4 regions of the Streptomyces sp. NPDC013187 genome follow, and region 3 is predicted to be linked to each of the others. Evidence: riboswitches for the same ligand, from Rfam matches in the RefSeq annotation. Region 3 holds a riboswitch; each other region holds the start of a gene.

Region 1 (7,158 bases), on a different contig from region 3:
GCGTCCACCCCGGCGAGGAGTGGCTCCACGTGCTGCGCGGCCGGCTGCGACTGCGCCTCGGGGACACCACGCACCGCCTGGCGGCCGGTGACAGTGCCCACTTCGACTCGCTCACCCCGCACCGCATCGCCGCCGAGGACCACGACGGAGTCGACCTGCTCTTCGTCCACACCCTGTTGCAGAGCCCCACGGCCGCCCTGTGCCTGGGCCCCACTCCCCAAGACGTGTCATGAGCGACATGGAGGAGAAGTTCCCCCGTGCCCTGTGGGTGAGGTTGTTCGTCTACCTCATCGCCGGCCACGTCTTCGCCGCCTTCGTGTACCTGCTGTTCGAGGTCGGGGCGAAGTAGCCTCCGCCCGCGCACCTCAGTCGAGGAGCCGCTCGCGCAGCCGCTCCCGGGTCTCCGCGGACAGCCCCAGCCCCTTCTCCAGGTAGGTGTCGACGCCGCCCCACGTCTCCTCGATGGTGTCGAAGGCCGCCGACAGGTATTCGGCGCGCGCGTCGAAGAGGGGGCTGAGCAGCTCCATGACCTCGGGGGAATAGGCCGAGGCGGCGGAGCTGGAGCGGTGCACCTTGTAGCGGCGGTGCTTGGCGTTCGACTTCAGGTAGTCCTCGACGATCGCCTCGCGCTCGACGCCCACCGCCAGCAGCGTCACCGCGACGGACAGACCCGCGCGGTCCTTGCCCGCCGCGCAGTGCATCAACGCGGGGACGCTGTCCTCGGCGAGCGCGTGCAGCACCCGGGAGTGCTCGTCCGTGCGGTGCTTGATGATCGTGCGGTACGAGGCGATCATGCGGCCCGCGCCCTTGCCGTCCGAAAGGATCTCGCGCAGCTGGTCCAGGTCGCCGTCGCGGACCATCTTCCAGAACTCGGCGCCGTCGGCCGGGTCGCTCAGCGGCAGGTTCACATTGCGCACGCCGGGCAGCTCGACGTCCGGCCCCTCGAGCTTCTGGTCCGCCGCGTTGCGGAAGTCGAAGATGGTGTGCAGGCCCAGACCGGTCAGGAAGGCGGCGTCCTCCCCGGTCGCGTGGGCCAGGTGGCCACTGCGGAACAGCACGCCCTGGCGCACCCGGCGCCCGTCCACCGTCGGAAGTCCGCCCACATCACGGAAGTTGCGCACTCCGGCCAGCTCGGGCTCGGTCGACGGGACCTGCTGCGTCACGAGGGCTCCTCCCCTTCGGCGCCGCCGACGCGGCTCGTCGACGGGCGTCTCTCGACGATACGACATGCCTGCCTGGGGCAATGAGTTGTCCACAGGCGTTGCCCGGAAGCCCCACGGCCCCCGATGATGTTGCCGCCTGGTCGCACCTGGTCGGGCTTGTTCGAATATGTGAGGGCAAGATGCTGGACATCTCCGAAGACGGTCGTACATGGGTGCTCTCCGGGCCGGCCAGCAGCTACGCCGTCCACGTCACCGACCGGGACGAGCTGCTGCACCTGCACTGGGGCCCCCGTATCGGCCTGGCCGACGCCGAGGCCCTCGCCGTCCGGCCGCTGCCGGACTACTGGCCCTTCGAGTCCCCGCTCGACGGACGCGAGGAGTACCCGGTCGAAGGCGGCCCCCGCTTCGTCCGCCCCGCCCTGTCCGTCCGCACGGCCGAGCGACGCGGCACCGAGTGGGCCTTCGAGGGGCACGACGCCGAGGACGGCGAGCTGCGTCTCCGGTTCCGCGACGGCGACCTGGCCGTCACGCTGCATTACCGGATGCGCCCCGCCGCGGAGGTCGTCGAGCGCTGGGTGACCCTGGACAACCGGGGGCCGGCCATCGAGCTGCTGCGTGCCGACTCCGCCACCTGGACCCTGCCCGACCGCGACACCTGGCGTCTGTCCCAACTGCACGGCCGCTGGGGCGCCGAGTCCCGGCTGACTCGCTCCGGGCTCACCCACGGCGAGAAGGTCATCGGCAGCCGTCGCGGCCACACCTCCCACCAGCACCTGCCCTGGGTAGCCCTCGACACCGACGCCACCGAGGAGCGCGGCGAGGTCTACAGCTGCGCTCTGGGCTGGTCCGGGTCCTGGCGCATCGCCGTGGCCCAGCTCCCTGACGCGCGCGTCCAGATCACCGGCGGCGCCGGCCACGACGACTCCGGCCTGCTGATGCTCGGCACCGGGGAGTCGTACACGACCCCCGTCTTCGCCGGGCTCTGGTGCGACGGCGGGTTCGGCGGGGCGAGCCGTGCCTGGCACGCCTACCAGCGGGCGTATGTGATCCCGGACGCCGACCGGGACCGGCCGGTGCTGTTCAACTCGTGGGAGGCGACCGAGTTCGACATCTCCGAGGAGCAGCAGCGGGAGCTCGCCGGGCGGGCCGCCGCGATGGGTGTCGAGCTGTTCGTGGTCGACGACGGCTGGTTCGGGGCGCGTACCAGCGACCGGGCCGGGCTCGGCGACTGGACCCCGAACCTCGACCGCTTCCCGGGCGGGCTGAAGCCGCTCGCCGACCATGTGCACGGCCTCGGGATGCAGTTCGGCATCTGGGTAGAGCCCGAGATGGTCAACCCGGACAGCGACCTGTACCGCGCGCACCCGGACTGGGTGCAGTACCAATCGGGACGAAAGCGGACGGAGTTCCGTAACCAGCTGGTACTCAACCTCGCCCGCGAGGACGTCCGGGAGTACCTGTGGGAGCAGCTCGACGGTCTCCTCTCCAGTGCGCCGATCGACTACGTGAAGTGGGACTTCAACCGCTGCTTCACCGACGCCGGCTGGCCGGACGACGCCTACCCGCAGCGGTTGTGGGTCGACCACGTGCACGGCCTGTACGCCCTGCTGGACCGGCTGCGGGCCGCCCACCCGGGGGTGGCCTTCGAGTCCTGCTCGGGTGGCGGCGGGCGGATCGACCTCGGTGTGCTGAGCCGCACGGACCAGGTGTGGACCTCCGACAACACCGACCCCCTCGACCGGCTCGCCATCCAGCACGGCTTCAGTCAGATCCATCCGGCCCGGGTCATGGCCGCCTGGGTCACCGACAGTCCGAACGCCATGCTCAACCACCGGGCCAGCTCGCTGCGGTTCCGGTTCGTCAGCGCCATGGCCGGGGTGCTCGGGGTCGGTGGCGACCTCGCGAAGTGGACGCCGGAGGAGCTGGCCGAGGCGGCGGAGTGGGTGGGGCTCTACAAGGAGATCCGGCCCGTGGTGCAGCGCGGCGACCAGTACCGGCTGCGGCCTCCGGAGGGCGGGCTGAGCGCCGTGCAGTACGTCCTCGGCGACGAGACCGTCGTCTTCGCATGGCTCCAGGCCCAGCGCTACGGCGAGCCCGTTCCGACGCTCCGGCTGCGCGGCCTCGACTCGACAGAGTCGTATGAATGCCTCGAAACGGGCGAAGTTCACCGAGGGGCCGTACTGCTTCACCACGGACTGCGGGTCAGTGTGCGCGGGGATCTGGACGCCGCTATCGTCCGGCTTAAGCGGAAGTAGTCATTCTGTCCGAATAGGGAATTTTAGCCGCTTAGGGATAACGTGCCCCGATCGTAAAGGAGATGAGGTCGGGGTGCGTGACCATCGTCATATTCGTGACGATGTGCTGTCGCCATGTTCACGTAATCCCCGCAATATTCAGGGTCATTGAGCAAAGCGAGAGATCGGTAATCCACGCTCGGTGACGGCACATGTGGCGACGCGTCAAGAAAAACACCCCGTCGCGCAACCGCAAGCTTGTCCTATTGCGTCGTGGTCGCTTACGTTCCACACCAATCCGGACGGACGCCTAATCCTGCCGCCGCCCGGAGCCCGCACACACTGACCCGAACCACGGCAGGAGCGGGGGACCCACAGGTAAGACGCCTGTTCCGGTTCCCGGAACGGCTTGGGGTTCAGCCGCGCCCCGGCGCGGCCGGGCATCTCCAGCCCGCACCCGACAGCTCACCTCGCAGGCGACGGAGAGGAATTCGCCATGCCCGCGAAGGGTAAGCACCGCCGCCCCAAGACCCAGCGTTTCACCCGCTCCATCGCCGTCGCCGGAACCGGCGGGGCCGCTCTCGCCCTGCCGCTCATGGGAGCCGCCGGCGCCCACGCCGCCACCCCGCAGTCGGCTCCGGAAAAGGCCGTCCAGTCCGCTCCGGCCGCCGGGAAAAAGGCCGCCGAAAAGGCCAACGGCGTCCGCACGTACACCGTGAAGGCCGGCGACTACCTCGCCAAGATCGCCGACGAGCAGCACGTCAGCGGGGGCTGGAAAAAGCTCTACGCCGACAACCGTGACGCCGTCGGCTCCGACCCGTCGCTGATCCACCCGGGCCTGAAGCTGTCGATCGGCAAGAAGGCGGCGAGCGCCCCGAAGGCCTCGGCCCCGTCCGCGCCGAAGGCCTCGGCCCCGAAGCCCTCCGCCGCCGATTCGGCCCCGAAGGCCGAGACCGCAGCGAAGCCGGCCGCCGCCGAGCCCGCCGCCGAGAGCAACTCCAGCGGCTTCACCCTCCCGGTGGCCGGTGCCACCGTCGGCACCCCGTACCACATGTCCGGCAGCATGTGGTCCAGCGGTTACCACACCGGTGTCGACTTCGTCGTCCCGACCGGCACCTCCCTCAAGGCCGTCGGCGCGGGTACGGTCGTCTCCGCCGGCTGGGGCGGCGCGTACGGCAACCAGGTCGTCATCAAGCTCGACGACGGCTACTACGCCCAGTACGCCCACCTGTCCCAGCTCTCCGTCTCGGCCGGCCAGACCGTTACCGCGGGGCAGCAGGTCGGCCTGTCGGGCGCCACCGGCAACGTGACCGGACCGCACCTGCACTTCGAGATCCGCACCACGCCGGACTACGGCTCGGACGTGGACCCGGTCGCCTTCCTGCGCTCGCACGGCGTCTCCGTCGGCTGACCCACCGCACGACCACCTGCCTGACACGCGACCGAAGGCCGGGCCCCGATCCCCGGGTCCGGCCTTCGGTGTGCGGGCGTGCCGCCGCTCGCCCAAGGGATCGACAGACGGCGGCAGTTGGGACAGAGTGATCACGGCCGGAGTGCAAGCGCTTTCCAGAGCCTTCCCGGCGGATCCCGAGGAGTGGTGTCACCGTGCCGACCACCCGCAGAGCGTTCGTGCCGACCACCCGCAGAGGCTTCGGAGCCCTGGCCGCCGGAGCCGCCCTGGCGGCCCTCGCCCCAACGGCCACCGCGCACGCCGCGTCCCCGCAGCGCCGTCTCCTCGCGCACGACGACTTCTGCCACGGTCTCGGCCAGTGGGCGACCGAACTTCAGGACGGCGGCACCGTGACCGCCTCGCGCGGCGCGCTGGAGATCGACGTGCCGAGCGGCGCGACCGTGTGGTTCAGGCAGCGGCTCGAAGGGCCGTACCTGCTCGAATACACCGCGATCCCCGTCTCCGAGGGCGGCGTCAACGACCGGGTCTCGGACCTCAACAACTTCTGGAACGCGACCGACGTCCGCTCCCCGGACGACCTCTTCGCCACACCGCGTGGCGGAGCCCTCGACGAGTACGACCACCTCACGACGTACTACGCGGGCTACGGCGCCAACTACAACACCACGACCCGGCTGCGTCGCTACGTCGGCGAACCGGGCGTCCGCCCCCTGGTCTTCGACTACACGGAGCCGCTGCTGGTGCCGAACGAGCCCAACCGGGTGCGGATCGTGTCCGACGGCTCCAGGGTCCGCTGGTGGAACAACGGACGCCTCGTCTTCGACTACACCGATCCCCAGCCCTACACCGGCGGCCATTTCGCCTTCCGGACCGTCTGGAGCCATTTCCGGATCAGTGGGTTCCGGATCTGGCGGTTCACCCCGAAACATCCCTGACCAGTGGGGTATTCCGGAGTTGGCGAACACTTTAGGAGTGGCTTATCTCACCGCCCGTCAACCCTTTCCTACGGTCGCGTAGGTCACATTGGAAGGTGAATCATGGGCTGCTGTGGCAGACGATTCGAAGAGTGACAGCAAAGCAGTGATCGGGTCGTACGTGGCGGTGGGGGACAGCTTCACCGAGGGCGTCGGCGACCCCGGCCCCGACGGGGCGTTCGTCGGCTGGGCCGACCGGTTCGCCGTCCTGCTCGCCGACCGCAGGCCCGAGGGCGACTTCCGATACACCAATCTCGCCGTACGCGGAAAGCTCCTCGACCAGATCGTGGCGGACCAGGTTCCGCGGGCCGTCGGCATGGCCCCGGACCTCGTCTCGTTCTGCGCCGGGGGCAACGACATCATCCGGCCCGGCACCGACCCGGACGAGGTGGCCGAGCGCTTCGAGCGGGCCTTGGCCCAACTCACCGCCGTATCCGGCACGGTGATGGTGACGACCGGTTTCGACACCCGCGGCGTGCCCGTGCTCAAGCATCTGCGCGGCAAGATCGCCACGTACAACGGGCACGTCCGGGCCATCGCCGACCGGTACGGCTGTCCGGTGCTCGACCTGTGGTCCCTGCGCAGCGTGCAGGACCGCCGGGCCTGGGACGCCGACCGGTTGCACCTGTCGCCCGAGGGGCACACACGCGTGGCGCTCCGCGCGGGCCAGGTGCTTGGCCTCGACGTGCCGGCCGACCCCGAGCAGGCGTGGCCTCCGGTGCCCCCGCGCGGCGCTCTCGACATGCGGCGTGACAACGTCGCCTGGGCACGCGAGTTCCTCGTGCCGTGGATCGGGCGCCGGCTGCGCGGGGAGTCCTCGGGCGACCACGTGACGGCCAAAGGGGCGCTGTCGCCGGACGACATCAGGATGCGGATCGCCGCGGTGGCGTGAGCGGCTCCTGGGCGTGGGGGGCGGGGCGGGGGGGGGGGCGGGGGGGGCCCCCCCCCCCCGCGGGGGGGGGGGGGGGGGGGGGGGGGGGCGGCCGCGCGGGGGGGGGGGGGCGGGGGGGGGGGGCCCCCGGGCCCCCCCCCCCCCACGCCCAGGAGTCCTGGCTTCCGGGGGTCTTCGGGCTCGGCCCGGCTCGGAGTGGCGGTGCCGGACCGGTGCCGGTGAGCCCCGTGGCCCCGGCATGATCCGAAAGGCACCGTCTAAGGCGTCAGCCGCTCCGCCGTCAGGCCCAACTCGCGGGTCAGGGCCTCCTCCACCCACTCCTGGGCTCGTGCGCGCGGCACCGCACCGGCGTAGGACGTCAGCTGGACGGCGAGACCGTCGAGGAGGGCGGTCAGACGCAGCGCCGTGCCGGCCGGGTCGGGGCAGCGGAACTCACCGGCGGCCACGCCCTCCGCGATGACCTCGACGAGGGCCGCCTTCCACT
Region 2 (7,158 bases), on a different contig from region 3:
GCGGCCGACCTGGCCCTCACCGTCCTCGGCGGCGGCGAGTCCTCCCGCCTGTACAACCGGCTCGTGCGCCGCGACCGTACGGCCGTGGCGGCCGGCTTCGGCCTGCTGCGGCTCGCCGGGGCGCCCTCCCTGGGGTGGCTGGACGTGAAGACGTCCGGTGACGTGGAGGTCCCGGTCATCGAGACCGCCATCGACGAGGAGCTCGCCCGGTTCGCCGAGGAGGGGCCCACGGCCGAGGAGATGGAGCGCGCCCAGGCCCAGTTGGAGCGCGAGTGGCTCGACCGGCTCGGCACGGTCGCGGGCCGCGCCGACGAACTGTGCCGGTACGCCGTGCTGTTCGGCGACCCGCAGCTCGCCCTGACCGCCGTCCAGCGCGTGCTGGAGATCACGCCGGAGGAGGTCCAGGAGGTCGCCAAGGCCCGCCTGCGGCCCGACAACCGCGCGGTGCTCGTCTATGAGCCGACCGCCCCCGAAGCCCCCGCCGACCAGGACGAGAACGAGGAGGCGGCCCGGTGACCGAGCTCGCCACGATGGACTTCCACCCCCGGCCGCAGGCGGGCGACGCCAAGCCGTGGGCCTTCCCCGCCCCCGAGCGCGGCTCGCTCGACAACGGCCTCACCGTGCTGCGCTGCCACCGCCCCGGCCAGCAGGTCGTCGCCGTTGAGGTGCTGCTCGACGCACCCCTGGACGCCGAGCCCGCCGGCCTCGACGGTGTGGCCACGATCATGGCCCGGGCCTTCTCCGAGGGCACCGACAAGCACTCCGCCGAGGACTTCGCCGCCGAGCTGGAGCGCGCCGGAGCCACCCTCGACGCGCACGCCGACCACCCCGGCGTCCGGCTCAGCCTGGAGGTGCCGGCCTCCCGGCTCGCCAAGGGACTGGGCCTGGTCGCCGACGCCCTGAGGGCACCCGCGTTCGCCGACAGCGAGGTCGAGCGGCTGGTCGCCAACCGTCTCGACGAGATCCCGCACGAGCTGGCCAACCCGTCCCGCCGTGGGGCCAAGGAGCTCTCCAAAGAGCTGTTCCCGGCGGACTCGCGCATGTCGCGGCCGCGGCAGGGCACCGAGGAGACCGTCGCCGCCATCGACTCCGCGGCCGTACGCGCCTTCTACGAGAAGCACGTCCGGCCCGCCACGGCCACCGCCGTGGTGGTCGGGGACCTCACCGGCATCGACCTCGACGCCCTGCTCGGGGACACGCTGGGCGCCTGGACGGGCTCCCCGGCCGAGCCGCGTCCCGTGCCGCCGGTGACCGCCGACGACACCGGCCGGGTCGTCATCGTGGACCGTCCGGGCGCCGTCCAGACGCAGCTGCTGATCGGCCGGATCGGCCCGGACCGGCACGACCGCGTGTGGCCCGCGCAAGTGCTCGGCACGTACTGCCTCGGCGGCACCCTCACCTCCCGCCTGGACCGCGTCCTGCGCGAGGAGAAGGGCTACACCTACGGCGTACGGGCGTTCGGCCAGGTCCTCAGGTCCGCACCCGACGGCACGGGTGCCGCGATGCTCGCCATCAGCGGTTCCGTCGACACGCCCAACACCGGCCCCGCTCTGGAGGACCTCTGGACGGTGCTGCGCACCCTCGCCGCCGAGGGGCTGACCGACGCCGAGCGGGACGTCGCCGTGCAGAACCTGGTCGGCGTCGCGCCGCTGAAGTACGAGACGGCAGCGGCCGTCGCGAGCACGCTGGCCGACCAGGTCGAGCAGCATCTGCCCGACGACTACCAGGCCACGCTGTACCGGCAGCTCGCCGCCACCGGCACCGTGGAGGCCACCGCGGCGGCCGTCAGCGCCTTCCCGGTGGACCGGCTGGTGACCGTGCTCGTCGGTGACGCGGCGCAGATCAAGGCGCCCGTCGAGGCCCTCGGGATCGGCGAAGTCACCGTCGTCGCCGCCGAGTAGCGGCACACGCGCTCAGGGGCCCTGGATGTCTTCGAAGGCACCAGGGCTCCTTTATGCCCGAATTGGGATGGGAGTTGCCTGTCTGCCCTGTGGGATGCGCTACAAAAGCCGGGATTCGTTTGGGAATTGAAAGTGGCGCCGCTTAGCGTCGTCCGGGCTGTTCGTCAGGCAGTGCGCCGCACCCGCGGCACCGGACAGTCATCGCCGAGTCCCCGTACGGCGCGAGCCAGGGGAGCCGGGGACCCACCGCAGTCCCTGGGGTGAATCGGACGCCCGCGCGTGCCGCGAGGGAGTCCGTAGGAGACCTTCCTGCTCCGAACCCGTCAGCTAACCCGGTAGGCGAGAGGGAAGGAAAGGACCAGCCACCACATGGCGTTCACTCGCGCCACCGGGAAGCACCGTCGTCCCAGCAAGATCCAGCGCCGCACCGCCCGCGCGGCGGGTGTCGCGGCCCTCGCCACCACCGGCGTGATCGGCACCGTGGCCGCCCCCGCGGCCTTCGCCGCCGAGCCCAGCGCCGAGCAGACCGGCCTCACCCCGGTCGTCACCATGGGTGACACCGTGGCCCAGCAGATCGACGCCCAGGCCGTCGCGCAGCAGCAGGCCGCCGAGGAGGCCGCCGCCAAGCAGAAGGCCGAGGAGGCCGCCCGCAAGCGGGCCGCCGAGGTGGCCGAGAAGGCCAAGGAAGCGGCCGAGAAGGCCCGCGAGGCCAAGGAGCGCGCCGCCCGCGAGGCCGAGCGCAAGCGCCTCAACGCCTACGTCGCCCCGATCTCCGGTTCGTACGTCTCCACCGGCTACAAGGCCAGCAGCGGCCTGTGGTCCTCCGGCAGCCACACCGGCGTGGACTTCCACGCCGCCAGCGGCACCTCCGTGCACGCGGTCGGCGCGGGCACCGTCGTCGAGGCCGGCTGGGGCGGCTCCTACGGCAACCAGATCGTGATCAAGATGAACGACGGGACGTACACCCAGTACGGCCACCTGTCCTCCATCGGCGTCTCGGTGGGCCAGCAGGTCACGCCCGGCCAGCAGATCGGCCTGTCCGGCGCGACCGGCAACGTCACCGGCCCGCACCTGCACTTCGAGGCCCGTACCAGCCCCGAGTACGGCTCGGACATCGACCCGGTCGCCTACCTCCGCTCGCACGGCGTCGGCGTCTGACCGGAACCTCTCCGCCGTTCCCGAAGCCCCGGCTCCCCGAGCCGGGGCTTTCGGTGTTTCCGGATGCCCGCGGGGTGCCTTCGGATGCCCGCCGCATGTCCGCTGTCCAAAAAATATCCCTGGATTCTCGCCTGCCGTCGGAAATTCCGGCTCATTGCAATAGAGTCACAGAATCACGCGCCGCTCGTCGGCGTTTCACGGGGATTAAGCGGAGGTCGGTCATGCGTATTCCCGCGCACTCGGTGTGCACGGCCATCCGGGACGACATCGTCGCGGGTGTCCACACACGCGGCAGCCGGCTCACCGAGGAACTCCTCGCCCGCCGCTACGGCGTCTCGCGGGTGCCCGTCCGGGAGGCGCTGCGCACGCTGGAGGCCGAGGGCTTCGTGGTGACCCGCCGGCACGCGGGCGCGTGCGTGGCCGAACCCACCGAGCAGGAGGCCGCCGACCTGCTGGAGATGCGGATGCTCCTGGAGCCGCTCGGTGCGGCCCGCGCCGCCCAGCGCCGCACCGAGGCGCATCTGAAAGTCCTGCGTGGACTGGTCCGGCTGGGCCAGGACCGGGCCCGCCGCGGCAACAGCGACGACCTGCGCTCCCTGGGCGCCTGGTTCCACGAGACGCTCGCCCAGGCCTCCGGCAGCCCCGCCCTGACCTCGATGCTCACCCAGCTCCGCCACAAGATCACGTGGATGTACGCCGTGGAGGCTCCGCTCAGCCCGGTGGAGTCCTGGACGGAGCACGGCGCGATCGTGGACGCGGTGGCGCGCGGGGACGGCGAGCGCGCGCGGGCGGTCACGGCGCTGCACACCGAGCGCGCGATCGGCGCGCACCGCCTGCGCCTCGGTTCCGCCGAGGATCGCGCCGACCGTGTGAGGAACTCGCAACATGCCGTAAACACGGCGAGCCTGCGGCATTAACACGACAGCCGTATACAAAAGAGTGACCAATTCCCGAGGGGCTTATTTCTGCTGCTCGAAGACGGGAATTCATGTTCCGTGTGGACCGGAATGGCGAAGGGCCCGCCCGGTGAATTCGGACGAGCCCTTCGCTGTGCGCCGCATCGGGCGCTCAGGACATCAGACGGTCTCGGGCAGTTCCTCGAGACCCTCGGAGACCAGCTTCGCCAGCCGGTCGAGGGCGGCGTCCGCGCCCTCGGCGTCGGAGGCGAGGACGATCTCCTCGCCCCCCTGGGCGCCGAGGCCGAGGACGGCCAGCATCGAGGCCGCGTTGACGGGGTTGCCGTCAGCCTTGGCGATCGTCACCGGGACGCCTGCGGCCGTGGCGGCTCGGACGAAGATGGAGGCGGGGCGGGCGTGGAGGCCCTCGGCCCAGCCGACGTTGACGCGGCGCTCAGCCATGTGTTGCTGCCCTTCGGTGTTCGTTGTCTAGACCAGTTTCCCATATCGTGAAGCCCGCCCGGAGCGGTCCTCGCGTTCCACTCCGGGGATGCCGTCGGATCGCGGCCTCGACCCGACTGACGCCCTCCACAGACTGCCTCGCGCCGTTGTCAGGCGCTAGCCGTACTCTGGGGCCCATGCAGACCTCGCCGGACCGGCATGAGTATCCCGCCCACTGGGAAGCCGACGTGGTGCTGCGCGACGGGGGCACCGCGCGCATCCGGCCCATCACCGTTGATGACGCCGATCGCCTGGTCAGCTTCTACGAGCAGGTCTCCGACGAGTCGAAGTACTACCGCTTCTTCGCGCCGTACCCTCGCCTGTCCGCCAAGGACGTCCACCGCTTCACGCACCACGACTTTGTGGACCGGGTGGGACTCGCGGCCACGGTCGGCGGCGAGTTCATCGCCACCGTACGCTACGACCGGATCGGCGCCGACGGAACACCCGCGTCCGCACCCGCCGACGAGGCCGAGGTCGCCTTCCTCGTGCAGGACGCCCACCAGGGCCGCGGGGTCGCCTCCGCCCTGCTCGAACACATCGGCGCCGTCGCCCGCGAGCGCGGCATCCGCCGTTTCGCCGCCGAGGTGCTGCCCGCCAACACCAAGATGATCAAGGTGTTCACGGACGCCGGCTACACGCAGAAGCGCAGCTTCGAGGACGGTGTCGTCCGTCTGGAGTTCGACCTCGAACCCACCGACCGCTCCCTCGCCGTGCAGTACGCCCGCGAACACCGCGCCGAGGCACGCTCCGTGCAGCGGCTCCTCGCCCCCGGGTCGGTCGCCGTCATCGGCGCGGGCCGCACGCCGGGCGGCGTGGGCCGCAGCGTCCTCGGCAACATCCAGGACGCCGGGTACACCGGCCGCCTCTACGCCGTGAACAAGGCCCTCCCCGAGGAGCAGAAGGAGCTCGACGGGGTGCCCGCCCACCGCTCGGTCCGGGACATCGACGGCCCCGTGGACCTCGCGGTCGTCGCCGTCCCGGCCGAGCACGTCCCCGAGGTCGTCACCGAGTGCGGCGAACACGGCGTGCAGGGGCTGGTCGTGGTCTCCGCCGGGTACGCCGAGAGCGGTCCCGAGGGGCGCGAACGCCAGCGCGCCCTCGTGCGGCACGCGCGCACGTACGGCATGCGGATCATCGGCCCGAACGCCTTCGGCATCATCAACACCTCCCCACGGGTACGGCTCAACGCCTCCCTCGCCCCCGAGGTGCCGCGCCCCGGCCGGATCGGCCTGTTCGCCCAGTCCGGCGCCATCGGCATCGCCCTGCTGTCCCGGCTGCACCGGCGCGGCGGCGGCGTCACGGGCGTGACCGGCGTCTCCACCTTCGTCTCCTCCGGCAACCGCGCCGACGTCTCCGGCAACGATGTCCTGCAGTACTGGTACGAGGACCCCGACACCGACGTCGTCCTCATGTACCTGGAGTCCATCGGCAATCCCCGCAAGTTCACCCGCCTCGCACGCCGGACCGCCGCGGCGAAACCGCTGGTCGTGGTCCAGGGCGCGCGGCACGCGGCCGCTCCCCAGGGGCACGCCGTCCGGGCGACCCGGCTGTCGCACGAGACCGTCTCGGCCCTGCTGCGGCAGGCGGGCGTCATCCGCGTCGACACCATCACCGAGCTGGTGGACGCGGGCCTGCTGCTCGCCCGCCAGCCCCTGCCCCCCGGCCCCAGGGTGGCCATCCTGGGCAACTCGGAGTCGCTCGGCCTGCTCACGTACGACGCGTGCCTCGCCGAGGGTCTGCGGCCGCATCCCCCGCAGGACCTGACCACCGCGGCCTCCGCGGCGGACTTCCACGCCGCCCTGTCCCGCGCACTCGCCGACGACCGGTGCGACGCCGTCGTCGTCACCGCCATACCGGCGGTGGGGGAGGGCTCCATCGGCGACGCGGCTCTCGCACAGGCCCTGAGCTCGGCATCGGCCGCGGCCCCGGCCAAGCCGGTCCTGGTGGTCCACGTGGAGCTCGGCGGCCTGGCGGAGGCCCTGTCGGCGGCGGCGAGCACGGCACCGCAGGCCGCAGCGGACGCCGACGACGTCCCACAGCCGGCACCGACCGGACGACGGCCCCCGGCTCCGGAGGCCAAGGTCGACGCCGAGGCCCCCGAAGACGCCCACCTGATCCCCGCCTACCCCGCCGCGGAGCGCGCCGTCCGCGCCCTCGGCCAGGCCGTCACCTACGCGCAGTGGCGGCGCGACGCCGCCGACCCCGGCAAGGTGCCCGAGTACGACGACATCCAGGAAAAGGGCGCCGCGGAACTGATCGGAGGCCTCCTAGCGCGCGGGCAGGGGCTCACACTCGGCACCGACGAGACCTGCGACCTCCTCGGCCACTACGGCATACAGGTCCACCGCGCCTTGCCCGCCCCGACCCCCGACGCCGCCGTCGAGGCCGCCCGCACCCTCGGCTACCCCGTCGCCCTCAAAGCCACCGCCCCGCACCTGAGGCACCGCGCCGACCTGGGCGGCGTCCGCCTCGACCTCGCGGACGAGGACCAACTGCGCCGGTCCTACGCGGAGTTGACCGAGCTGTTCGGTACGCCGGAGGAGCTGCGGCCGGTGGTGCAGCGGATGGCGCCACGCGGCGTTGACGTCGTCGTACGGGCCGTCATCGACCCCGCGGCCGGAGCCGTGCTCTCCTTCGGGCTCGCCGGGGCCGCCTCACAACTGCTCGGGGACACCGCGCACCGGCTGATCCCGGTCACC
Region 3 (7,158 bases):
GACTACGTCGACTGGATCGGCTACAACCAGTACAACTACTACCGCTGTCACGACGCGGGCTGGCTGACCTTCGCGCAGACGCAGCACGCCACGCACGACTGGATCCGCGCGAACATCTCCGACGACAAGCCGCTGATGCTCTCCGAGTTCGGCACCGCTGCGGACGCGAACCGCCCGCAGCGGCAGGCCGAGTGGTACGCGCAGGTGCCCGGGGTGCTGAAGGGCCTGGACGGCGTCAAGGCCGCCCTCCAGTGGAACTACCGCGACCCCGGACCGCACTGCGACCTCGCGGTGGCGAACGGCGCGGCCTGGGACAGCCTGCGCAAGGCCGTCTCCGACCCGTACCTCAACCAGCCGCTGCGGTGACCCCCGCCGGGGTCAGCCGGCGAACTCGGGCCCGTGGAGCACGGCACGGGCCCGCCGGTACCACCGCCACGCGATGGTCTTCGGCCCGTCCCGGTACGGCGCGACCCGCGCGCCCGCCCCGGCGAGCCAGCCCTCGACATCGGCGACGGTGTGGGTACGCCGGACGATGAGCCGCGCGATGCGGTACCGCTCGTCGCGGTCGGAGCTGAGCGCGTGCCGCACGGCGGTCGCCGTCTCGTAGCCCGCCCGGGCCGACATGGCCCGTACCCGGGGGCTGTTGTAGCCGTGCGGGTAGGCGAGGTGCCGGATCTCGTGCCCGAGGGCGTCCTCCAGCACGGCCTTGGAGGTGCGCAGTTCGTACGCCAGGGCCTTGGCGGACAGGGTGTCGAGCTGCGCGTGCGTCACGGTGTGACTGCCGATCTCCATGCCGGAACGTTCCAGCTCCGCCGCGCCGGCCAGGCTCATCATCGGGGCGGGCGGCAGCAGACTGCGGCCGCCCGGGGCGATGGCGCCGGTGGTCAGGTAGGCGGTGGCGGGCAGCGCGCGTTCGGCCAGGGCCTCGGCGGTGGGGCCGGGCAGATCGGCGAACCCGTCGTCGAAGGTGAGCAGCACGGGCCGGGGCGGCAGCGGCGCCCGGCCGGCCAGATGATCGGCGACCGCGCTGATCGTGACGGGCGTACGCCCGCTGCGGACCACGGCGTCGAGGTGCGCGGCGAACTGCTTCGGCGTGACCGTGAACTCGGCGATCCAGTCCGGCGGATCGTCCATCACGGAGTGGTACAGGAACACGGGGACGGCGGGAGTGCCTGCGGCGGGGGGCGGGCCTATCGGCCCCTCGCCCTCCTGCGCACCCCGCTCCGCCCGGCCTCTGCCGTCCGTCCTCATCTCGCCCCCCGGGCCGTCTTCTCACGAGCGGCCGCGCGCAGCGCACGCCGCGCCTTCACATAGCCCACCGGCCCGTACAGCATCCCCCTGCGCTGCAGCCGCGACAGCCGCCGCGGCCAGGGATGCGTGCGGGCGTCGTGGTCGCCCGGCGTGCCGGGGCCGTCCGCCCCGTCCGCCCCGTCCGTCTCGCGTACCGCCGTCAGCGTGCGCGCGTGGGCGAGGCCGCGGGGCAGCCTCGCGAGGAACGCCGGCAACAGTGCGGGCCGGTTCACGAGCACCGCGGTGAGGTAGGCGGTGAGCCCGGCGCCGTAGCCGTAGGCCTGGGTCTCCAGGTCCCGCCAGGTCTCCCGGTGGTGGTGCCACACCAGGGCGTACGGCGTGTAGCGCAGCCGGTGCCCCTGGGCCAGGACGCGCACGAAGCCGTAGAGGTCGTCGCCGCCCCGGGCCGCCGTCCCGGCACCGGTGGCCGGGTCGAATCCGCCGACGGAACGCAGCACCGCCGTGCGGAACGCCATGTTCGCGCCCGAGCCGAACCGCCCGGCCGTGAACGGGAACAGCGGCTCGTCGCCCGGCGGGCGCGCCGGGTCGTACGTCCTTGGAGTGAAGCCTTTCGCGAAGCCGCCGTGGCTCTCCAGCAGCACCTGGGCCGGGGTGGTCAGCCGCGCGGGCAGGATCAGCCCGGTGCCGCACCCGAGCCCGGGGTCGGCGGCGAAGGGCGCGGTCAGCTCGGTCAGCCAGCGCGGATCGGCGACCACGTCGTCGTCGGTGAAGGCGACCACCTCGCCGCCGACGACGTCCAGCCCGGCGTTGTGGGCGGCTGCGAGCCCCGGAACGGGCTCACAGACGTACCGCACCCGCTCGGCGTACTTCCGCTCGACCAGCTCCCGTGTCTCGCCCGTGACGGGCGCGTTGTCGACGACGACGATCTCGAACCGCGGATGGTCCTGCGCCAGCAGCGAGTCCAGCGCCCGGGCCAGCTGCCCGGACCGCTCCCGAGTGGCGACGACGACGCTCGTGAACGGCGGCTCCCCGGCTTCGCCGAGGTCGGCGGGCCCGCATTCCGCCCGGGCCCGTTCCGCCAGCACGGCCCTCGGATCCGCCCCTTCCGGCACCCGCCCGAGCAGTGTCCCCACAGGCCGGCCGCCCCTCCTGACCAGCACGAACACCTCTCCGTGCGTCACGGGCGGGCTGCCCGGGCCGGGTCTGAGCACCGCCTCGTCACCGTCGAGGTCCAGCTCGGCGATCTGCACCGCCCCGATGTCCAGGAACCGCCGTATCTCCTCCTGCGCACGCTCCGAACGGGACATGCGCCCACCCCCCTCGTGTGTCAGGTTCGGCGCAGCCGAGCCGCGCCCTTGAGCGTCCGCGCGGCCAGCGACGCGAGCTGCGGCCTGCCGCGGACGAAGCTGTGCGCGCGGCGTGCCGGCTCGCGGCTCAGCCAGTGCAGCGCCGCGCCCACCCCCGGACGGGTCACCGCGCCCTCGTACACGGGCAGTTCGCCCGTCTTCAGCGCGTCCTTGTACTCGGCCGCGCCCCGCCCCAGGTCGAGCGTGCCGATGCCGGCGGCGGCCGCCGCCTCGGCCATGCGCAGGTGCAGCACCAGACCCGGCGAGAACTTCGCGAACTCCGGGTCGTAGGCCGGGAACCAGCAGGCGAGTACCGAGGCCGAACGCAGCCCGAAGTGCGCGGCGACGGGCCGCTCACCGGCGTACAGCACCGACAGCGTGCCACTGCACTCCGGCGCCCGGGTCCGGGCCAGCTGCCCGACGAGCCGGGTGATCCACTCCTGGGCGAACCGGTCCCGGCGCCCGGTCCGGCGGTACTGCGCGGACTTCCACTCCATGAGTGTGCGCAGCGCGGCCGGGGCACGTTCGTCGAAGACGAACCGCAGCTCACCGGCCTGCCGGCCCAGCCTGCGTTCCTTGGCCAGGGTCGTCTTCAGGAACTTCGGCGACTGCGCGCGCAGCACCGACTCGTACGTCTCGTAGCCCTTCTCCACGTCGATGACGTAGGTGGCGTGCTCCTCGGCCGCGTACCGGACGAACAGCCGCTGCTCGGCCTCCAGATTGTCGAAGGCGAAGCTCGACACCGAGCAGGCCTTCAGCAGTTCGCCCGTCCCGACGTCCAGGCCCGGCCGCAGGATCGCGCCCTGCGCGTCCGAGACGCCCAGCCCGATCGCCCGGCCCTGCCCCAACGGGCCCCGCTCATAGGGCAGGAAGCCGGCCGGCTCCGGCCCCTCGTACACCACCGCGACGCGGGCCCCCGGCCTGAACAGGCCGACGGCTTCGGTGAACTCCGGCTCCATGAAAGGGTTGCGCGGTGCCACCGAGGCGGCGCGCAGCGCACGCCAGCGCTCCCTCTCCCCTTCGCCGAGCTCCCCGGGCCCAGCCACGCGAATGCGTCCACTGCTCAACCCGACCCCCCGATCAAGTCCCCCCTGGACACTTGGAAGGTACCGCTCTATGCGGCCCCACGGGTAGGTAGCGGAGCATGTTGTTGCCAACTGGTGCAGAGGCCTTCAACCGGGCAATCGGCGACCGCCGTGCGATGAAACGAAGGGGCGCGCTGTCCGTATTCTCTGATCATGGCCGCACCCCTCGCATATTCACTCATCGCCACCGATCTGGACGGGACGCTGCTGCGCGGCGACGACACCCTGTCCGACCGGTCTCTCGCCGTGCTCGCGCGGGTGGCGGACGCCGGCGCCCAGCACCTCGTGGTGACGGGCCGGCCGGCGCCGAGAGTGCGGCCGCTCCTGGACGACCTCGCCTGCACGGGGCTCGCGGTGTGCGGGCAGGGCGCGCAGGTGTACGACGCCGGCGCGGACCGGCTGCTGTGGTCCATCACCCTGGACCGGGAGCTGGCGGAGACCGCCCTCGGCAAGATCGAGGCCGAGGTGGGGCAGGTCTATGCGGCCGTTGACCAGGACGGGGTGGACGGGCTCACGCTGATCGAGCCGGGCTATCTGATGCCGCACCCGACCTTGCCCGCGGTCCGGGTCGAGCGGCGCGAGGAGCTGTGGGGCGAGCCCATCAGCAAGGTGCTGCTGCGGCACCCCTACCTGACGGACGACGAGTTGGCGGCGACGGCCCGCTCGGTGGTCGGCTCACTGGCGACGGTGACGATGTCGGGGCCCGGCACGGTCGAGCTCCAGCCGTGCGGGGTCACCAAGGCGACGGGCCTGGCGCTGGCCGCCGAGCACCTGGGGCTGCGGCCGGCGGACACCATCGCCTTCGGCGACATGCCCAACGACATCCCGATGTTCGACTGGGCCGGCCACGGCGTCGCGATGGCCAACGCCCACCCCGAACTCAAGGCCGTGGCCGACGAGGTCACCCTGTCGAACGAGGACGACGGCATCGCCGTCGTCCTCGAGCGACTGCTGGGCGAGGCGGCTCAGTACGGGCCGTTGACGTTGTCGATCGAGCCGTAACGGTCGGCCGCGTAGTTGCAGGCCGCCGTGATGTTGGCGACCGGGTCGTACGGGTCGAAGGAGGTGCCGGGCACGTGGTAGGCGGCGAACGTCGGGTCGATCACCTGGAGCAGCCCCTTGGAGGGGGTGCCCGCGGCCGCGTTCGAGTCCCAGTTGTTGATCGCCAGGGGGTTGCCGGACGACTCCCGCATGATGTTGCGGTAGATGCCGTCGTAGGAGCCCGGGATGCCCCGCTGCGCCATGATGTCCAGCGACTCGCGGATCCACCCGTCGAGGTTGTTCGCGTAGGTCTTCGCGGACGCCTGGGTGGCCTGGGCGACACCGCCGGCGGGCTTCGCGGCCGGCTTGGCGGGGGCGGACGACTTGGTCGCCGTCTTCTTCGGCGCGACGGACTTCGTGGTCTTCACCTTGAGCTTCAGGCCCGGGTGGATCAGCTTCGGGTTGTCGCCGACGGCGGCGCGGTTGTCCTTGTAGAGCTGCTTCCAGCCGCCCCGGACGTCGTACTTGTCCGCGATGCGGGCGAGCGAGTCGCCCTTGGTCACGGTGTACGTCAGGGACTTGGCGGGCTGGGCCGCCCGGGGCACGGACTGTGCGGCGGCGGGGGCGCTCTGGGGTTCGGCGGCGCTCGCGTGCGTGGCGCCGAGGAGCGGAAGGGTCAGTGCGGCTCCGCCGGTGCCGACGGCGACGACGCCTCGGGTCAGCGGGTTGGTTCTGGGGCGACGGTGCTTGCCTCGTCCGGCCATGGCGATGTTCCTCTCCGGCGCCTGCGAGGTGAGCTGTCGGGTTCGGGCCGGGAGGTGCCCGGCCGCCTACGGCGCTGTGTGCCGTACGCGGCTTCACCCCGAGCCGTGCCGCTGTGCGGACCGGCGACTTACCTGGGTCCCCCGCTCCTGCCACGCGTGAGTGAGTTGGTTTCTGTGGGGAGTCCGGGCGGCGGCAGGATTAGGCGTCCGCCGGACAGGGCCGGAACGTATGCGAGAGCACATGTCGGGAACAAGCACCTCAGTCACATATCGCGCGGTTGACCTTGGTCGGGGGTGTTTGGGTGGCTTGATCCTTTGCGGGAGCCAAGGCTCAACTGGCTTTCGGGGGAAGGCGGTACGGGCCGGTGCGGAGGCGGGGCGGAAAAGGGGAAGGAGTGATTCAACTCACTGATCACGAGTCCGTGGGGCAATTTCCGCCAAAGGGAATTAATCGACTCATCACGGCAAATCGTGCATAACTCGCTACCCCTGGGTAAGTCGATAAATATCTGTTCTTATAGGTTGATCGAAAACATAGCGGTCGTGATCGGATACCACCCGGCCTGTAACCACGGGCGCTGGCGGTGATCGAAACGTGACCGGATACGCTGACTCGAGTGAGGGCAGCGACCTATCGACAATCCGCGTAAAGACCGGCAGACACAGCAGACAGGAGACCCCTCGTGACCGACGTCGGGCCGTTCGGGCTGAGCGTGCGGGACCAGGCTCTGGAAGCCGACGTCCAGGCCGGATTGACGGCTGTCGAGGAAGGCTTGCTCGAGGCCACCAAGAGTGAGGTGCCCTTCATCACGGAGGCCGCCCAGCACCTGGTGCGGGCCGGCGGCAAGCGGTTCCGCCCGCTGCTCGTGATGCTCTCCGCCCAGTTCGGTGACCGCCACGCGCCCGGGATCGTGCCGTCGGCCGTCGTCGTGGAGCTGACCCACCTCGCCACGCTCTACCACGACGACGTCATGGACGAGGCCGCCGTGCGCCGCGGAGTCGCGAGCGCGAACACCCGCTGGGGCAACTCCGTCGCGGTCCTCACCGGCGACTTCCTCTTCGCCCGCGCCTCGCACATCCTGGCCGACCTCGGCCCGGAGGCCGTCCGGGTGCAGGCCGAGGCGTTCGAGCGTCTGGTGACCGGCCAGATCCTGGAGACGGCCGGACCGCAGGACGGCCGCGACCCCGTCGAGCACTACCTGGACGTGCTGGGCGGCAAGACCGGTTCGCTCATCGCGGTGTCGTGCCGGTTCGGCGCGATGATGTCCGGCGCCGACGAGACCGTCGTGCACGTGCTGACCCAGTACGGCGAGCGGCTCGGCGTCGCCTTCCAGCTCGCGGATGACGTCCTCGACATCGCCTCCGACTCCCACGAGTCCGGCAAGACCCCCGGCACCGACCTGCGTGAGGGCATCCCCACGCTGCCGGTGCTCCGGCTGCGCGAGCGCGCGGCCCGGCTCGGGCTCGCCGAGGACATCGCCCTGTGCGAGCTGCTCGACTCCGACCTCACCGACGACGACCGGCACACCGAGGCCCTGCGCCTGCTGCGGGCCCACCCGGCGCTGGAGCAGGCCCGGCGGGACACCGTCCGCTACGCCCGGGACGCCCGTTCGGCGCTGGCACCGCTGCCCGAGTGCACCGCGAAGACGGCGCTCCAGGAGCTGTGCGACGCGGTGGTGCACCGGGCCGGCTAGCCCGTCCCTCCCGGCGACCCGGACCCCCTGACACCCC
Region 4 (7,158 bases), on a different contig from region 3:
CTCCCGGACCGCTCGGCACTTCCGAGCCGTCGGCGAGCCGCAACCGCACCCCGCTCGCCGACTCCACGACCAGCGGTTGGTGCCGCCCGGGCATCGGGCCGTAGGGATGCCACACGTGCCGCCGGTCGAGTTCCAGCAGTTCGGGGACGGTCGGCTCAGGCATTGGGCGCGAGGTCCGTCCCGGCGCCCCGGCGGCGCACGGCGACCAGGTCGGTCCGCGGCTCGGCCCCCGTGGAGGAGTCGGCGACCTGCGGTTCCTCACCGGAGCCGCACGCCCCGCCGCCGGAGCCGCACACCCCGCCCCCGTCGTGGCAGCCGCCGGCGGCCCGGTGCTCGGGCAGCGTCACCTGGTCGGTGCCCTCCACCTCGAAGCCGGCGTCCGCGATCATCTCCAGGTCGGCCTTTCCGGCCTGGCCCTCACTGGTGAGGTAGTCGCCGAGGAAGATCGAGTTGGCCAGGTGCAGCGCGAGCGGCTGCATCGTGCGCAGATGGACCTCGCGCCCGCCCGCGATCCGCACCTCGACGTCCGGGCAGACGAACCGCGTCATCGCCAGGATCCTGAGGCACCGCTGCGGGGTCAGGTTCCACTCCTTGCCGAGCGGGGTGCCCTCGAACGGGATGAGGAAGTTGACCGGAACCGAGTCCGGGTCCAGCTCACGCAGCGAGTAGACGACGTCCACCAGGTCCTCGTCCGTCTCGCCCATGCCGGCGATCAGCCCGGAGCAGGCGGAGAGACCGGCCGCGTGCGCCTTCTGCACGGTGTCGACGCGGTCCTCGTAGGTGTGTGTGGTGGTGATCTCCCCGTACGTCGCCTCGGACGTGTTGAGGTTGTGGTTGTAGGCGTCGGCGCCGGCCTCGCGCAGCCGCTCCGCCTGGCCGTCGGAGAGCAGCCCGAGGCAGGCGCACACCTCGACGCCCTCGTTGTTGTCCTTGATCGCCTTGATCGTCTCGGAGACCCGGTCCACGTCCCGGTCGGTCGGGCCGCGCCCGCTGGCCACCAGGCACACCCGCTTGGCCCCACCGGCCACCCCGGCCGCCGCGGCGTCGGACGCCTGGTCGGGCTTCAGCCAGGTGTACTTCAGGATCCCGGCCGTCGAGCCGAGCCGCTGCGAACAGTAGGAGCAGTCCTCGGGGCACAGGCCGGACTTGAGGTTGACGAGATAGTTCAGTTTCACCCGTCGGCCGAACCAGTGCCGACGCACCTTTCCGGCCGCGGCCACCACATCGAGCAGGTCGTCGTCGGACGTCGCGAGGACGGCCAGTGCCTCGTCGCGGGTCGGCAGCTCGCGCCGAAGCCCCTTGTCCACCAGCGTGTTCAGCAGGTCCATGGGAGCCGATCCTGTCCTAAGGAGGCGCCCGGGGCAAAGGAGAGTTCGCACAACAGAGTCGCTTCGAGGTGTGGGTATTGCCACACAGTGACCTGCTGGTGGTCCCGCTAGTGTCTGTGCACTGCCTACAAATTCCCCGGAGGACCACCCATGGCGTTCGGCTGGATCGACGAGCAGGCGGAGCTGCGCGCCCGCGCCGGACTCGTACGGACTCTGCGCCCCCGTCCGGCCGATTCGCCGCTCCTCGACCTGGCGAGCAACGACTACCTCGGGCTGGCCCGTCACCCCGAGGTCACGGAGGGCGCCGCCCGGGCCGCGCGGGACTGGGGCGGCGGCTCGACCGGCTCCCGGCTCGTCACCGGCACCACCGAACTGCACGCCGAACTCGAGCGGGACCTGGCCGATTTCTGCGGTTTCGAGGCGGCCCTCGTCTTCTCCTCCGGCTACGCCGCCAACCTCGCCGCCGTCACCGCGCTGGGCCCCCACGGCTCCCTGATCGTCTCCGACGCGGGCAACCACGCCTCGCTCATCGACGGCTGCCGGCTCGCCCGCGGCACCACCCAGGTCGTGGCGCACGCCGAGCCGGACGCCGTGCGCAAGGCGCTGGCGACCCACGAGGGCACGGCGATCGCCGTGTCCGACACGGTCTTCTCGGTCGACGGCGACGCGGCCCCCCTCGCCGCGCTCGCCGAAGCCTGCCGGGAGCACGGCGCCGGGCTGGTCGTCGACGACGCCCACGGACTGGGCGTTCTCGGTGACGGCGGCCGCGGCGCTCCGCACGCGGTGGGCCTCGCGGGCGCCGGCGACGTCGTCGCGACGGTCACCCTCTCCAAGTCGCTGGGCAGCCAGGGCGGAGCCGTCCTCGGCCCCGCGCGGGTCGTCGACCACCTGGTCAACGCGGCCCGGACGTTCATCTTCGACACCGGACTCGCCCCCGCGGCGGCGGGGGCCGCCCTGGCGGCACTGCGGCTGCTGCGCCGCGAGCCGCAGCGGGCGGCACGGGCCCGCGCGGTCGCGGGCGAACTGCACGCACGCCTGACCGCCGCGGGTCTGGAAGCGGTCCGTCCGGACGCCGCGGTGGTCTCGGTGCGGGCGGCCTCTCCCGAGGACGCCGTGCGCTGGGCGGCACAGTGCCGCGCGGCGGGCCTGGCCGTGGGGTGCTTCCGGCCCCCTTCCGTCCCGGACGGCATCTCACGGCTCAGGCTGACCGCGCGCGCGGACCTGACCGGTCAGCAGATCGAACGCGCTGTACGGCTGATCGGCGAGACGCGGCCATGAGTCGGCGTGACACGGCCGTGCGTCGCACGATGACGGTCTGATCGAACGCGTCCGCAAGTGCTCCTACATACGGTCCACCCCGGCCGCGAAGGCCGCCCAGCTCTCCGCGGAGAAGAGCAGCGCGGGTCCGGCCGGGTCCTTGGAGTCGCGCACGGCGAGCAGTCCGGCCCAGGGCGGGGCATCCGGACACCCGGTCTCGACGCAGTTGTTCGCGCCGGTGCTGTAGCTGCTGCGCAACCACCGCACACCGTGCAGTTCGATGCTTGAGGGGACGTGACGAGGCAGTGCACGCATGGTGCCTCCTTACGCGCCGGCGGCTGTCCCGGCGATGAAATCCAACGAGTCCTCGGGCGAAAGGGCGTGGATCTGAAGGGCGTTGAAGGCCTCCGTGTAGGCCTGGAGGTCTTCTTTCCGTTCGAGGTAGAGGCTACTCGTCAAGTGGTCGAGAACAACCACATCCAGATCAGAAGTGCTCGAAAATGAGAAGATAACGAAAGGGCCGGTGACGCCGATGTGCGCCCCGGCGGCGAACGGCAGCACCTGCAGGCGCACTTGGGGCAGCCGGGCCGCCTCGACCAGTCGTTCCAGCTGGCGGGCCATGACCCCGGGCCCGCCCACTTCCCGCCGCAGCACCGCCTCGTCCAGCACGGCGCTCAGCTCCAGCGGGGGATCGGCGCGCAGCACGTCCTGCCGGGCCAGCCGCACCTCGACCAGCGTGTCGAGCCGGTCCTCCGGAAGTCCCTCCACCGCGGCGCTGGTCACCGCACGCGCGTACTCGGGCGTCTGGAGCAGGCCCGGGACGACGGTGGTCTCCAGCGTGCGCATCGCGCCGGCCTGGGACTCCAGGCTGATGAAGTCCCGGTAGGTCGGCGGCAGCACCCCGCGGTATGCGTGCCACCAGTGGTGCCGGCCACCGCTGTCCTCGGCCCCCGCCAACGCCATGAGGACTTCCCGAAGTTGGGAGTCCGTCACACCGTAGGCATCCAGAAGTAACCGCACATCGGCCGGTTTCACCCCGCTCGTACCCGTCTCGATCCGGCTGACCTTGGACTGGTGCCAGCCCACCAGCCGGGCCGCCTCACCGCTCGTGAGCCCCGCCGAGGAGCGCAGCGCACGCAGTTCGGCGCCCAGTTTCCGGCGGCGCACCGCGGGACCGTGCTGCATGGGCTCCTCCTTACTCCTTCGGAGCCACCCAAATACGGTCTCGCGTCGCAGAGTTCACCGCTTTGAGCGACAGATATATGCATATCTTGGTGGATCGCCGACCTTCACGGGTGTTCTGGTGGCAGTCTGACGACGAAGCACCAGTCCGGGACCGTACTCGAACCATCCGCTCCGTGTCGGGCTACGGTCCCGTGGGAAAGGGACGACGTCGCCATGGCAGACCATCTGGAAGCATCCGTCACTCTGCCGAGCGATCCCGCCTCGGTCTCCGCAGCGCGTGCCTATGTGGTGAGCACGCTGGCGGAGTGGGGCCTGCCGGCGGACACGGACGTGTCCGACACCGTCCGGCTCATCATCTCGGAACTCGCCACCAACGCCGTCCAGCACACCTTCGGCCAGTCGCCCACCTTCACCGTGGACGTCGAGCTGGACCGCGACGAACGGCTGCGCATCGGTGTCACGGACAGTCATCCGCGCTTCCCCAGACGCCTGCCCGCAGCCGTCCAGCAGGACAACGGCCGCGGCCTGGTCATCATCCGCTGGCTGACCGCCGAGTGCGGCGGCAGACTGCGCATCCGCCCGACCCGCGAGGGCGGCAAGACCATCTCGATCGAACTCCCGTGGGCCGTTCCGGTCCGGCCGGTGACGACGGCGGGCCAGCAGGAGCCGTAGCCGGTCACAGCAGAACCTGAAGGACCCGGCCGACCTGAAAGATCTGACGGACCTGACAGACCCGGAGGACCTTCCCCCTGGTGCTCTCGATGCACCCCGGCCCGCGCGACCCGCATCCGGGCCATTCCCGCGGCTCTACGCCGCCCACTCCGGGCCCTGCGACCCGCCGGAGCCCGCGGCCGTCACCGGTGCCGAGCCGACGCCTCCCGGTGTGCTGCCGCCCCTCGAAGCCCCGACGGCTGCCCGACAGTGCGCCGCAGCGGTGCGGGGACCCTGATCTCGGCCCCCTCCGGCTCCTCCTCGGTGGTTTCCTCGGCGCCGTCCCGTTCCCCGTGCAGCCCCGCTCGTCGCACCAGCCGGGGGAGTACACCCCACAGTCCGACGCAGACCAGGAAGGTCGCGGCGCCCGCGGCGATGCCACCGGCACGGCCCGTGGTCACGTCGACCACCAGCAGCACCGAACCGCTGAACGCGAACACCAGCACGCTCAGACCGGTCGTGGCCAGGCGCGAGGAGACCTGCACTATGCGGGGCTTGGCGCCCTGCTGGAAGAGGGAACGGTGCAGAGCGGCCGGCGCGGTGAAGAGCGCGGCGGCCAGGACCGCCAGCAGCAGCGTGATGACGTAGGTGACGCGCTGGACCGTGTCGAGGTCCCCGAAGCGCGAGGTGAAGGCCAGCGACAGCAGGAAGGCGAAGAGGATCTGCACACCCGTCTGGGTGACGCGGAGTTCCTGGAGCAGCTCGACGAAGTTGCGGTCGGCGCGTTGCAGCGGAGTCTCGTTGCGCGCGGTGCAGGGACGGTGCTCGGCCATGACGTCACGGGTATCCACTTGCGCCCGTGTCACGCTCCGGCGTGCGGCGGCGCGTCATCAACGCCGCCGCACGCCGGGCGGATCACTTCACGCGCCCGTACCAGACGCTCTTGGTCCAGATCTTCTGCAGCCGCACCACGTCCCCGCTCTTCGGGGAGTGCCAGAGCTTGTTCTTACCCGCGTAGATACCGACGTGGTACACGTTGCTGCCCGAGTGGAAGAACACCAGGTCTCCCGCCTTGCGGTTCTTGGCGGAGATGTGGCGCGTCTTGTTGTACTGCTGGGCAGCCGTGCGGGGGAGCTTCTTGCCGGCCTTCTTGAACGAGTAGAGCGTGAGCCCGGAGCAGTCGAACCGGTGCGGCCCTATCGCCCCGTACTTGTAGGGCGAACCCTTCTTGGATGCCGCGATCTGGAGTGCCTTGGTCGCCGGTGTGGCTGCCGCGGCCTCGGAGGTGAAGCCGGGGGCCACGATCGAGCCGCCCACCGCGGCGATGGTGAGCGCCGAGGCCGTACCGGCTCGGGCCATGAGCGACGGGACACGATTGAGCGCAGTCATGCGCAACCCTTCGTCAGCCGCCTGTGAAGGATGACCTGTCGGATTCGGGCTGACAAAGTTGCCCGGCCGCTGACGCGGCTTCACCCCAAGGGCTGCTCGGAGCCGGTCATGGCGTGACCGTCCCGGCGACCCGTCGTGCTTGGGTCCTCCACTCCTGCCGATCCACTCCTGTCGACCGGTCATCCGGGCGGCGGCAGGACTCGGCGTCCGCCCGGATCGCCCCGCCACAGCGGCGGGGGCTTGTCGTCAAGCAGGGATCTTGGCGCATGCCTGTCCGGATTTCCCAACGGAACCGGGGATTTGTGTTGTTACTCACCACTCACCCGTTCGGGTGGACACGTGTGCGTTCGCGCCACTGTCCACGCGTTCGCGGACCGTCGGACCAGGCATGGAATGTCCCATTCCGCCCCGGGGCTACGCGCGTTGCGCAACCGGAAGGGCCCCAAAATCGGTCTCCCGCCTACTCCGAACAGGGGTACGTCTTTTGGTCCGTTTCAACTCAGCCCCGGAGGCTCCGCCGTCGCGTCGGGCGTCCGGGTCGACGGCTCGCGTCAACTGACGGGTTCCGGGGGCAGGGTGAGCCGCGCCGTGCGCCGCTCGCCGTCCAGCACCCGCAGCGCCCGGGCCAGGGTGCCGGCGTGCAGTTCCGTCTCGCCCCGCTGGTGCATCAGGGCCAGCGCGTCACGCAGTGCGGTCGCCTTGCCGACGAGGGCCTGGGCGGCACGCAGCCCGCGATACGTGTCACCGTCCCGGGCCGGGTTGATGCGGCCGAGCAGATCGACCACGTCGAGGTAGCGGTCGATCAGTTCCGCTTCGGCGCGGGTCAGGGCGGGCAGCGGCGGCAGCTCGGGCGGGAGCATCGGGGCCTCACCGTCCGGTCGGCGGGGCGAGGGTGGCCTTGCGGCTGGGGATGATCCCGTCCACCAGGCCGTACTCCACCGCTTCCTGCGCGGTGAGGACCTTGTCCCGCTCGATGTCCGCGCTCACCTGCTCCCGGGTGCGGCCCGTGTGCAGCGCGAGCATCTCCTCCATCCGGTTCCGGATGCGCGTCAACTCATCCGCCTGGATGGCCAGATCGCTCGCCTGACCGTGGATCGGCTCGGGCAGCGCCGGCTGATGGATCACCAGGCGCGCGTCGGGCAGCGCGAATCGCTTGCCGGGTGTGCCCGCCGCCAGCAGCACCGAGGAGGCGGCACCGGCCTGGCCCAGGAGAATCGTCTCCACGTCGCAGGAGACGTACTGCATCGTGTCGTAGACCGCCGTCATCGCATGGAAGCTGCCGCCGGGAGAGTTGATGTAGAGCGAGATGTCGCGCTCCGGGGCCTGGTGCTCCAGATGCATGAACTGG

What was found. Region 3 has a riboswitch for cyclic di-AMP ahead of ACFY5B_RS18195 (LysM peptidoglycan-binding domain-containing protein). Riboswitches for the same ligand answer to the same signal wherever they lie in the genome.
Region 1: linked by a shared signal. The riboswitch ahead of ACFY5B_RS09470 (peptidoglycan DD-metalloendopeptidase family protein) and the one ahead of ACFY5B_RS18195 (LysM peptidoglycan-binding domain-containing protein) in region 3 are both predicted to bind cyclic di-AMP.
Region 2: linked by a shared signal. The riboswitch ahead of ACFY5B_RS06570 (M23 family metallopeptidase) and the one ahead of ACFY5B_RS18195 (LysM peptidoglycan-binding domain-containing protein) in region 3 are both predicted to bind cyclic di-AMP.
Region 4: linked by a shared signal. The riboswitch ahead of ACFY5B_RS25900 (C40 family peptidase) and the one ahead of ACFY5B_RS18195 (LysM peptidoglycan-binding domain-containing protein) in region 3 are both predicted to bind cyclic di-AMP.

Annotation. Positions count from the first base shown of each region.
Region 1 covers NZ_JBIBAF010000004.1:195,597-202,754, reverse strand. Annotated here, with positions in the region: gene ACFY5B_RS09490 (helix-turn-helix domain-containing protein) at 1-233, shown strand, start outside; gene ACFY5B_RS09485 (DUF6126 family protein) at 230-349, shown strand; gene ACFY5B_RS09480 (tyrosine-protein phosphatase) at 366-1,163, opposite strand; gene ACFY5B_RS09475 (alpha-galactosidase) at 1,343-3,418, shown strand; cyclic di-AMP (ydaO/yuaA leader) riboswitch at 3,733-3,889, shown strand; gene ACFY5B_RS09470 (peptidoglycan DD-metalloendopeptidase family protein) at 3,894-4,808, shown strand; gene ACFY5B_RS09465 (DUF6250 domain-containing protein) at 5,027-5,743, shown strand; gene ACFY5B_RS09460 (SGNH/GDSL hydrolase family protein) at 5,889-6,674, shown strand; gene ACFY5B_RS09455 (TetR/AcrR family transcriptional regulator) at 6,932-7,158, opposite strand, start outside.
Region 2 covers NZ_JBIBAF010000003.1:122,213-129,370, forward strand. Annotated here, with positions in the region: gene ACFY5B_RS06560 (pitrilysin family protein) at 1-516, shown strand, start outside; gene ACFY5B_RS06565 (M16 family metallopeptidase) at 513-1,901, shown strand; cyclic di-AMP (ydaO/yuaA leader) riboswitch at 2,094-2,258, shown strand; gene ACFY5B_RS06570 (M23 family metallopeptidase) at 2,271-3,059, shown strand; gene ACFY5B_RS06575 (GntR family transcriptional regulator) at 3,281-3,976, shown strand; gene ACFY5B_RS06580 (HPr family phosphocarrier protein) at 4,136-4,417, opposite strand; gene ACFY5B_RS06585 (GNAT family N-acetyltransferase) at 4,594-7,158, shown strand, end outside.
Region 3 covers NZ_JBIBAF010000008.1:86,278-93,435, forward strand. Annotated here, with positions in the region: gene ACFY5B_RS18170 (glycosyl hydrolase) at 1-366, shown strand, start outside; gene ACFY5B_RS18175 (polysaccharide deacetylase family protein) at 379-1,134, opposite strand; gene ACFY5B_RS18180 (glycosyltransferase) at 1,248-2,558, opposite strand; gene ACFY5B_RS18185 (GNAT family N-acetyltransferase) at 2,579-3,649, opposite strand; gene ACFY5B_RS18190 (HAD family hydrolase) at 3,836-4,684, shown strand; gene ACFY5B_RS18195 (LysM peptidoglycan-binding domain-containing protein) at 4,648-5,427, opposite strand; cyclic di-AMP (ydaO/yuaA leader) riboswitch at 5,433-5,608, opposite strand; gene ACFY5B_RS18200 (polyprenyl synthetase family protein) at 6,111-7,121, shown strand.
Region 4 covers NZ_JBIBAF010000012.1:129,852-137,009, forward strand. Annotated here, with positions in the region: gene ACFY5B_RS25865 (adenosylmethionine--8-amino-7-oxononanoate transaminase) at 1-163, opposite strand, end outside; gene bioB (biotin synthase BioB) at 156-1,328, opposite strand; gene ACFY5B_RS25875 (8-amino-7-oxononanoate synthase) at 1,479-2,606, shown strand; gene ACFY5B_RS25880 (DUF397 domain-containing protein) at 2,670-2,900, opposite strand; gene ACFY5B_RS25885 (helix-turn-helix domain-containing protein) at 2,910-3,770, opposite strand; gene ACFY5B_RS25890 (ATP-binding protein) at 3,984-4,442, shown strand; gene ACFY5B_RS25895 (DUF6328 family protein) at 4,625-5,254, opposite strand; gene ACFY5B_RS25900 (C40 family peptidase) at 5,337-5,810, opposite strand; cyclic di-AMP (ydaO/yuaA leader) riboswitch at 5,814-6,026, opposite strand; gene ACFY5B_RS25905 (hypothetical protein) at 6,362-6,670, opposite strand; gene ACFY5B_RS25910 (ATP-dependent Clp protease proteolytic subunit) at 6,678-7,158, opposite strand, start outside.